Regions from separate parts of the Streptomyces saintjeani genome, predicted to be linked through region 3. Evidence: riboswitches for the same ligand, from Rfam matches in the RefSeq annotation. Region 3 holds a riboswitch; each other region holds the start of a gene.

Region 1 (3,267 bases), 1.2 Mb from region 3:
CACCACCATCTCGACCGGCGCACTGCGGCCCAAGGTGGCGGTGGCCATGTCCGCCGCACTGAACCTTGTGGGGGCGTTCCTCTCCGTGGAGGTCGCGAACACGATCTCCAAGGGACTTGTCGACGAAAGCGGTATACGACCCGAGGTGATCTTCGCGGCGCTGGTCGGCGCGATCCTCTGGAACCTGCTGACCTGGCTGGTCGGCCTCCCCTCCAGCTCCTCGCACGCCCTGATGGGCGGCCTGATCGGCGCGACGCTGGCCTCCGCCGGGACCGGCGCGGTGCACGGCGACGTGCTGGTCACGAAGGTGCTGATTCCCGCAGTCGCCGCGCCGATCGTCGCCGGGGTCGCCGCGATGCTGGCGACGCGGCTGTCGTACACCCTGGCGAAGAAGGCCGACGGAAACGCGGCCGAAAAGGGTTACCGGTTCGGGCAGATCGCCTCGGCCGGGCTCGTCTCGCTGGCGCACGGCACGAACGACGCGCAGAAGACGATGGGCATCATCACGCTGGCGCTCGTCGCGGGCGGCTCGCTCGCGCCCGACTCGGACCCGCCCACCTGGGTCATCCTCTCCGCCGGCCTCGCGATCGCGCTCGGCACGTACCTGGGCGGCTGGCGCATCATCCGCACGATGGGCAAGGGCCTCACCGACCTCCAGCCGCGCCAGGGGTTCGCGGCGCAGACGTCCGCCGCGACGGTCATCCTCGCGTCGTCGCACCTCGGCTTCTCCCTCTCCACCACGCACGCGGTCTCCGGGTCCGTGATGGGCGCGGGGCTCGGCCGCAAGGGCGGGGTCGTGCGGTGGTCGACGGCCACGCGGATGTTCGTCGCGTGGGGGCTGACGCTGCCGGCCGCCGCACTGGTCGGGGCGCTCGCGGAGTCGGTCACGGACCTGGGCGACTGGGGTACGGCCGCCGTCGCGGTGTTCCTCGTCGCGTCGAGCGCCGCGATCTGGAAGGTCTCGCGGCGTGAGGTCGTGGACCACAACAACGTGAACGACACGGACGAAGCCGTCGCGACTCCGGTCGCCGGTGCCGTCGAGGCCGCCGACATCAAGGTCGTCATCCCCGCTCCGGCGACCGCCACCACCGACCCGGCCGCTCCCCCGGCCGCGACCGTCTGACCCCGAAGGACACCGCAACCATGAAGATCGACTGGTCCGCACTCGGCTCCGTCTTCGGTGTCAGCCTCGTGGTCACCGTCGGGATCGTGACCCTCTTCACGCTGGGCGTGATGGGCCTCTCCCGCCACGAACGCGCCCAGGCCGACGGGGGTTCGGCGGCGCTCGCGGTGACGGGGGCGTACGCGTGTTTCGCGGCGTGCCTGGGGGCTGTGGCGTACGGCATCAGCCTGATCGTCGCCTGAGCTCTCCGGAAAACCGGCAGCAACCGTTTGCACAACCCCGTGCGGCTTCGGCTGTGCGGGGTTTCGTGCGTGGGTGTGGGCCGGGTCACGGGTGGGGCCGTGTGGGGTTCTGCACACTCCGCTCTCGCAGGTCAACGGTGAGTTGACGGGTGTTTGAGGCCCGTGGTGGACTGCCAGGGCCATGTACGGCGGCTCAGGAGGAAGTCCGGTGCGAATCCGGCGCGGTCCCGCCACTGTGACCGGGGTAGTCATCCCCGGGAGCCAGGAACTCCCACCGCCGGTCTCGTCGAACCAGGGCGTGGACACCCTGAGTGAGGACATACCGCCATGCTCGGCCGCCGATTGAGGAACCGACTCCGACCGCCGACCGTTCCCACGGCCGGCTGAGCCGATGGGTGCCGATCGCATCTACGCGTACGGCGCCGCCGCCGGACTCCTCGGTGACCTGCTGTTCGGCGATCCCCGCCGGGGGCATCCGGTCGCCGCGTTCGGGCGCGCCGCGGTGTCTGTGGAGCGGGCGTTGTGGCGCGACCACCGGGGGTGGGGGGCGCTGCACACGGCTGTCTGCGCGGGGGGCGCGGTGGCTCTCGGCGCGGCCTCGCAGGCTGCCGTACGCCGCTCCCCCGCCGCTTCCCTCGCCCTGACCGGCGTCGCCACCTGGGCGGTCGTCGGCGGTACCTCCCTCGCCCGCGAGGCCCGGCACATCGGGCGGTCGCTGGCGGCCGGGGACGTCGACGCGGCGCGGGCGCGGCTGCCGCACCTGTGCGGGCGCGATCCGCAGGCGCTGGACGCCGACGGGATCGCGCGGGCCGTTGTGGAATCGGTTGCTGAGAACACGTCCGACGCGGTGGTGGGCGCGCTGGTGTGGGGGGCCGTGGGCGGGGTGCCGGGGCTGCTCGGGTTCCGGGCCGTCAACACGCTCGACGCGATGGTGGGGCACCGGTCGCCCCGGCACCTGCGGTACGGGTGGGCCTCGGCCCGGCTCGACGACGTCGCCGGGTGGCCGGGGGCCCGGCTGACGGCCGTGCTCGCGTGTGTCGCCGGGGACGATGCGCGGGGGGCTGTGCGGGCCTGGCGGGCGGACGCGGTGACGCATCCGAGCCCCAACGCGGGGCCGGTGGAGGCGTCGTTCGCGGGGGCGTTGGGGGTGCGGATGGGGGGGACCTTGTCCTATGCGGGTCGTGTTGAACACCGGCCCGTGCTCAACGGGGGTGGACGCGGGGTCGTCGTCGGGGACATCGAGCGGGCGGTACGGCTGTCCCGGCGGGTGAGTTGGCTGGCGCTGGGGGCGACGGTCGCTGGACGGATGTTGTGTAAACGGTTGCTGAAAAAGGGGGCCAGCGTATGAGCGGCGGGCTACTGGTCGCCGGGACCACCTCCGACGCCGGGAAGAGTGTCGTCACCGCCGGGATCTGCCGGTGGCTCGTACGGCAGGGCGTGAAGGTCGCGCCCTTCAAGGCGCAGAACATGTCCCTCAACTCGTTCGTGACCCGCGAGGGTGCCGAGATCGGGCGGGCGCAGGCCATGCAGGCGCAGGCGTGCCGGATCGAGCCGACCGCGCTGATGAACCCCGTGCTGCTGAAGCCCGGCGGGGAGCGGAGCAGTCAGGTCGTGCTGATGGGGAAGCCCGTCGGCGAGATGGACGCGCGCCGGTATCACGGGGGCCGGCAGGAGCAGCTTCTCGGGACGGTGCTCGACTGCCTCGCCGAACTCCGGTCCACGCACGACGTGGTGATCTGCGAGGGCGCCGGATCGCCCGCCGAGATCAACCTGCGGCGCACCGACATCGTCAACATGGGCATCGCCCGGGGCGCGGGGCTCCCTGTGCTGGTGGTCGGGGACATCGACCGGGGCGGCGTCTTCGCCTCGTTCTTCGGGACGGTCGCCCTGCTCTCGCCGGAG
Region 2 (3,267 bases), 5.2 Mb from region 3:
GCCGCTGTATTCCCTCATGCTCGGCCTGCTCGCCCTCCTCGGCTTCATGGCCATCGCGGCGAACGTCGACACCCACGGCAACAGTCAGCTGGCCATCCCCCAGCTCTTCGAGGACATGTTCCCCGACTGGTTCGCGGGCGTGGCGTTCGCGGCGATCGGCATCGGCGCGCTGGTACCGGCGGCGATCATGTCCATCGCGGCGGCCAACCTCTTCACGCGGAACATCTACAAGGACTTCCTCAAGCCGGACGCCACGCCGGAGCAGGAGACGAAGATCTCCAAGCTGGTCTCGCTCCTGGTGAAGGTCGGCGCCCTGATCTTCGTCCTGACGATGGACAAGACCACCGCGATCAACTTCCAGCTCCTTGGCGGCATCTGGATCCTCCAGACCTTCCCGGCCCTGGTCGGCGGCCTCTTCACCCGCTGGTTCCACCGCTGGGCCCTGCTGGGCGGCTGGGCCGTGGGCATGATCTACGGCACGATCGCCGCGTACGGCGTCGCCTCCCCCACGCAGAAGCACTTCGGCGGCAGCTCGAAGGAGATCCCGGGCATCGGTGAGATCGGCTACATCGGCCTCACGGCGTTCGTCCTGAACGTGGCGGTGACGGTGGTCCTGACGTTCGTCCTGCGCGCGGCGAAGGCGCCGGACGGGGTGGACGAGACGAGTCCGTCGGACTACACGGCGGACGCGGGCGACCCGGGGGTCCAGACGGAACTTCCCCCGGCGACGTCGGGAGCGGCCCACTAGCTCGGCGCTCCCTGCCGTCGGGCGGCTGCGGCACCGTCGTGGTCGCTCGCGCAGTTCCCCGCGCCCCTGAAAGACGCGCTGCCGCGCGCTTTCAGGGGCGCGCTGCTGTCTCTGTACGCGGCTGCCGCCGCGCCGACGAAAAGTGCGCGCGGCGCATCTTTTCCAGGGGCGCGGGGAACTGCGCGACCAGCCACGGCGGACCCGCAGCCGCCCCCGGACAGCAAGCCCCACGGCGGCTCGCGGCCTTTCGTCCCGACACTCCCGAGTTCACACTTCCCACCCAACAGTTGACGCTCCGAAGCCGACGCGACACAACATCTGGGGGTGACCTGACAGGCCGGCACTAGATGTATGCTCATGCTCGCTGTCGCCGCAGGGGAATCCGGTGGGAATCCGGAACTGTCCCGCAACGGTGTACTTGTGCGCATACGCGCCCAGGAGTCAGTCCGAGGACCTGTCGGCAGCAAGCGCCAGCCGTGCTCAGGGACGGCCCGGCGTGCCCTGACGTCCGGGCCTCGCGGAGTGGGCCGGGTACGCGTACGTGTCGTGCGTCCGTGCTGCCCCATGCCCTCCCGCGAAGGCCCCTTGCCGAGCGAGGGAGAGCCTCACGTGACCATCGCGCCAGCCGAACCCGTTTCAGAGGTCCAGGCGGTCGAGACCGGAACCGACGGTCCCGGTACCGCGCTGCTGCGGACCCTGACGGAGCTGACCGCCGACCTCCCCGACGCGGACCCCGGCCGGGTCGCCGCCGCGGCGCTGCGGGGCCGTTCCGCGCGGGCGGACGAGGCCGAGCTGCGGGAGCTGGCGACGGAGGCCGCCGCGGGCCTGATCTCGGAGGACCCGGCGTACTCGCGTCTCGCCGCGCGCCTGCTGACGATCAGCATCCGCGCGGAGGCCGCCTCGCAGAGTGTGACGACGTTCACGGAGTCGGTCTCCGTGGGCCACCGCGAGGGCCTGATCGCGGACCGCACGGCGGAGTTCGCGCGGCTGCACGCCACCTACCTGGACGGCCTGATCGACCCGGTGGCCGACGACCGCTTCGGCTACTTCGGCCTGCGCACCCTGCACAGCCGGTACCTGCTGCGGCACCCGATCACCCGCAAGGTGATCGAGACGCCCCAGCACTTCCTGCTGCGCGTGGCCTCCGGGCTCGCCGAGGACGACACCGTACGAGCCCTGGACGAGGTCGCCGCCCTGTACGGCCTGATGAGCCGCCTGGACTACCTCCCGTCCTCCCCCACGCTGTTCAACTCCGGCACCCGGCACCCGCAGATGTCGTCCTGCTACCTCCTGGACTCCCCCAAGGACGAGCTGGACTCCATCTACGACCGCTACCACCAGGTCGCCCGCCTGTCGAAGCACGCCGGCGGCATCGGCCTGTCGTACTCCCGTATCCGCAGCCGGGGTTCGCTGATCCGGGGCACGAACGGGCACTCCAACGGCATCGTGCCGTTCCTGAAGACGCTGGACGCGAGTGTCGCGGCCGTGAACCAGGGCGGGCGGCGCAAGGGCGCGGCGGCGGTGTACCTGGAGACCTGGCACTCCGACATCGAGGAGTTCCTGGAGCTGCGGGACAACACGGGCGAGGACGCCCGCCGTACGCACAACCTGAACCTCGCGCACTGGATCCCGGACGAGTTCATGCGCCGCGTGAACGCCGACCAGGAGTGGTCGCTGTTCTCGCCCTCGGACGTGCCGGAACTGGTCGACCTGTGGGGCGACGAGTTCGACGCGGCGTACCGGAAGGCCGAAGCCGAGGGGCTCGCCAAGAAGACGATCCCCGCGCGGGACCTGTACGGCCGGATGATGCGCACGCTCGCGCAGACCGGCAACGGCTGGATGACGTTCAAGGACGCCGCGAACCGTACGGCGAACCAGACCGCCGAGCCGGGCCACGTGGTCCACTCCTCCAACCTCTGCACGGAGATCCTGGAGGTCACGGACGACGGGGAGACGGCCGTCTGCAACCTGGGTTCGGTGAACCTGGGCGCGTTCGTCACCGGCGGCGACATCGACTGGGAGCGGCTGGACGAGACCGTCCGTACGGCCGTGACGTTCCTCGACCGGGTCGTGGACATCAACTTCTACCCGACCGAGCAGGCGGGCCGCTCCAACTCCCGGTGGCGGCCGGTGGGCCTGGGCGCGATGGGCCTCCAGGACGTCTTCTTCAAGCTGCGCATCCCGTTCGACTCGCCCGAGGCGAAGGAGCTGTCGACGCGGATCGCCGAGCGCATCATGCTCGCCGCGTACGAGGCGTCCGCGACCCTCGCCGAGCGGTCCGGTCCGCTCCCCGCCTGGGAGAAGACCCGTACGGCCCGTGGCGTGCTGCACCCCGACCACTTCGGCGTCGAGTTCACCTGGCCGGAGCGCTGGGCGGCGCTGCGCGAGCGGATCGCGTCGACCGGCCTGCGCAACTCACTGCTGCTGGCGATCGCGCCGACCGCGACCATCGCGTCCATCGCCGGTGTGTACGAGTGCATCGAGCCGCAGGTGTCCAACCTGTTCAAGCGCGAGACGCT
Region 3 (3,267 bases):
CGGCCAGCAGCGCGAGGCCGCCCGCACCCAGCAGGAGACCCCGGGTCACTTGCCGAGGCCGTACGTCCGCAGCGCCGCCGCGACCTTCTCGATGCCCTCGACCGTACGGATCGTGGGGTTCATGGCCTGGCCCGACAGCAGGACGTAGCGCTTCTCCTTCACCGCCGTCATGTTCTTCGTCGCCGGGTTCGACTCCAGGAACTCGATCTTCTTCGCGGCCGTCTCCGCCGTCTGCTGCTTGCGGGTGAGGTCGCCGATCACCAGGACCGCCGGGTCGCGGTCCGCCACCGTCTCCCAACTCACCTGCGGCCATTCGTCCTTGGTGTCGTCGAAGACGTTCTTCGCGCCCAGCGCGCGGGTGATGACGCCGGGGGCTCCGCAACAGCCCGCGAGGTAGGGGGACTGGGAGTTCGCGAACCAGTAGAGCAGGGTGACGTCTTGGGCCTTCAGCCCCGAAGTCGCCTTCTGTACGCGTGCCTTGAGGTCCGCGACCAGCTTCTCGCCGCGCTCCTCGACGCCGAAGATCCTTGCCAGGTCCAGGACTTCGCCGTAGATCGTGTCGATCGACAGCGGCTGCGTGCGGGCACCGTCGCCGTCCCCGTCGTTGTCCTTGCCGACACAGTCCGAGGGGGACAGGTACGTCGGCACGCCCAGCTTCTCGAACTGGTCCCTCGGGGCCACGCCACCCTTGCCGAGCGTCGACGCGAACGAGGCCGCCACGAAGTCCGGTTCCGCGTCCAGGACCGTCTCCAGCGAAGGGGCGTTGTCCGCGAGGCGCTCGACCTTCGCGTTCTCCTTCTCCAGGCCCTTGGACACCGGGTCCGTCCAGGTCGCCGTGCCGGCCATGCGGTCCGCGAGGCCCAGGGAGAGCATGATCTCCGTGGTGCCCTGGTTGAGGGAGACCGCGCGCTTGGGCGGGCTGTCGACGGTGACCTTCCGGCCGCAGTTGGTGAGGGTGACGGCGTCGGTCGCGGACGCCTTCTCGTCGGAGGAGGACGTTCCGCACCCCGCGACGAGGACAGCGGATGCAAGGGCCAGTACGGCAGGACGTGCGAGTCGCACAGAGCTTCCTTCGGCGTCGAGGGCTCGTACGCGAAGCCCGGTCGTACGGTCGCACCCCCGACCGCGTCTCCGGCCGGAGGCCGCCAGCAGGTCTTCGGACTCGGGATCGTCCAGCCGGGACGCCTTCCCGGACGAACCGTCCAGTGGCCTTGCTGTCCCGCCCGTCACCCTCACCGCTGCGCGTCAGCTCCGGAGTTCCACCGGATTCCCTGACCTCGTGCGTTCACGTGGACGCACGTGGGTTCGACTGGCCCTGGGAAGTTATCACGCGGGGGAGGGGGCGCGGGTTCTCACCCCTGCTCGCTCTCCCACTCCCGCGCCAGCATCGCGTACACGTACTCGCTGCCCCAGCTCTCCCCGTTGAGGTCGTTCTCGATCAAGTGGGCCTCGCGGCGCATGCCGAGACGCTCGGCGATGCGTACGGAACCGGTGTTCAGGGTGTCGATGCGGGCGTAGAGGCGGTGGGTGCGCAGCTCGCCGAAGGCCAGGACGGTTCCCGCGCGGGCCGCCTCCGTGGCGTAACCCCGGCCGCTGTGCGCGGGGTTGAAGACCCAGCCGATCTCGGTCTGCCGGGCGTTCGCGCTCGCCAGCTTGAGAACGATCTCCCCCACGACCCCGGGTTCGCCTCGCCGGCACACCGCCAGGACCAGACTGTCGCCGTCCTCGCTCCAGGACGACCCCTTGGCGCGGCGGGCCAGACTCTCGGCGCACTGCTCCCGGCCGAGCGGCGGCCGGTACAGATAACGCGCGACCTCGGGCAGCCCTTGGTACGCGTACAGGTCGTCGAGATCGTCCGGGGTGAAGAGGCGGAGGTGGAGGCGGTCGGTGGTGAGGGAGGTCATCGGAGCAACGTAACTCCCGGGGAACGACCGGCGCTTCGGGTTTTCCCCAGGCGCCGGGTGAGCGCCTCCCGGAACGTCGGGCCGGTCGTCCCCGCCCTCGGCGAACCGATAGACCGACGGACTCCAGCTCACGCATCCCCCTCGGCCGTCATCCTCCTCCGCCACCGCATCTCGCCCTCGTGCCACTCCCCGGTGGCCACGAGCCCCGCCCCCGCCGCCACGGCAGCGGACGCGGCGTGCTCGGGGTGGACATGCGCGACGACCGTACGCACCGACATCCCGCCGAGCCACCCCACCAGCCCCCGAGCCGCCTCACCCGCGATCCCCCGTCCCTGCCACGGCGTCCCCACGACCCACGCGACCTCGGCGAGGAGTCCTTCGGCGGAGTTCGTGACCGTTGCCTGAACCGTGCCGACCAGACACCCCTTCTCCCGGAGCCGGACCACCCAGTTCAGCCAGGAGACGTCCGGCTCGGGAGACCCTGTGACCAAGCGTCCGTACCGCGCCCGCAGTTCGTCCACCGTCTGCGGCGCCCCGCCGATGAACGCGTGCAACGCCGGGTCGGCCAGCACCTCCGCCATCTCCTCGGCGTACTCGACCCGCAGCGGCAGCAGCTCCAGCCGCGCGGTACGGACCGGCTCCGCCGACATCCCGTTCACCCCTCACGTCTCCTGTCCTGTCGTCGGACCCCGATCGTAGGGGGAACACACACCATGGACCTGTGTACGGCGATCCCCGCATCCCCGAAGCGATCGAACGCGTCGGACCGCTCGGTGAGGATCTCGCCGTCGATCACCGGCGGAGCCCCCTGTGGGAGTGGGAGCGCCGCTGGGCTAACCGGCGTCCTCGTACGACGCGTCCACCGCTCGTTCCCCGCCCAGCCATGTCGTCAACGCCCACCACCAGTGCAGCGTTTCCGTGTGGCCGCCCGGTCCGCTGCCCAGGGAGCTTCCCGTGATCTGCTGGAGGCGGGCCAGGCGGTAGCGGATGGTGTTGGGATGGGTGAAGAGTGCGGCGGCGGTCTGGTCGAGGCGGCGGCCCAGGTCCAGGAACGTCAGCGCGGTCAGCGCGAGTTGGCGGTGGAAGTCGTCGGTGGGGTCGAGGGCGGCCAGGAGACGGGCCGTCACATAGGCGCCCAGCAGGGGCTGTTCGGAGAGGGCCAACTCCGCCGCCAGGTCGGTGAGTTCGTGGAGGCCGGGGCGGCTCTGGTGACGGAGCAGGTCAACCGCCCTGACGCACAGGCGGTACAGCTCGGGGAGGTCTGCCAGCGGAGCGGCCGGGGATACGACGACCAAGGCGCCGGGTTCGAGCTGGTCCGGGGTCGGGGGGAGGGGAGAGAGGGCGGCAAGCCGGCCGTCCAGGA

Evidence for each region. Region 3 has a riboswitch for cobalamin ahead of ACQCO7_RS04605 (ABC transporter substrate-binding protein). Riboswitches for the same ligand answer to the same signal wherever they lie in the genome.
Region 1: it holds a riboswitch for cobalamin, as region 3 does, so the genes downstream of both, ACQCO7_RS09695 (cobalamin biosynthesis protein) here and ACQCO7_RS04605 (ABC transporter substrate-binding protein) in region 3, are expected to answer to the same signal.
Region 2: it holds a riboswitch for cobalamin, as region 3 does, so the genes downstream of both, ACQCO7_RS28580 (ribonucleoside-diphosphate reductase subunit alpha) here and ACQCO7_RS04605 (ABC transporter substrate-binding protein) in region 3, are expected to answer to the same signal.

The regions. Positions count from the first base shown of each region.
Region 1 is NZ_CP189624.1:2,172,605-2,175,871, forward strand. Features, by position in the region: gene ACQCO7_RS09685 (anion permease) at 1-1,123, shown strand, start outside; gene ACQCO7_RS09690 (hypothetical protein) at 1,144-1,365, shown strand; cobalamin riboswitch at 1,515-1,655, shown strand; gene ACQCO7_RS09695 (cobalamin biosynthesis protein) at 1,757-2,713, shown strand; gene ACQCO7_RS09700 (cobyric acid synthase) at 2,710-3,267, shown strand, end outside.
Region 2 is NZ_CP189624.1:6,233,697-6,236,963, reverse strand. Features, by position in the region: gene mctP (monocarboxylate uptake permease MctP) at 1-748, shown strand, start outside; cobalamin riboswitch at 1,100-1,224, shown strand; gene ACQCO7_RS28580 (ribonucleoside-diphosphate reductase subunit alpha) at 1,358-3,267, shown strand, end outside.
Region 3 is NZ_CP189624.1:1,004,618-1,007,884, reverse strand. Features, by position in the region: gene ACQCO7_RS04610 (FecCD family ABC transporter permease) at 1-49, opposite strand, end outside; gene ACQCO7_RS04605 (ABC transporter substrate-binding protein) at 46-1,062, opposite strand; cobalamin riboswitch at 1,149-1,295, opposite strand; gene ACQCO7_RS04600 (GNAT family N-acetyltransferase) at 1,353-1,904, opposite strand; gene ACQCO7_RS04595 (GNAT family N-acetyltransferase) at 2,033-2,554, opposite strand; gene ACQCO7_RS04590 (helix-turn-helix domain-containing protein) at 2,738-3,267, opposite strand, start outside.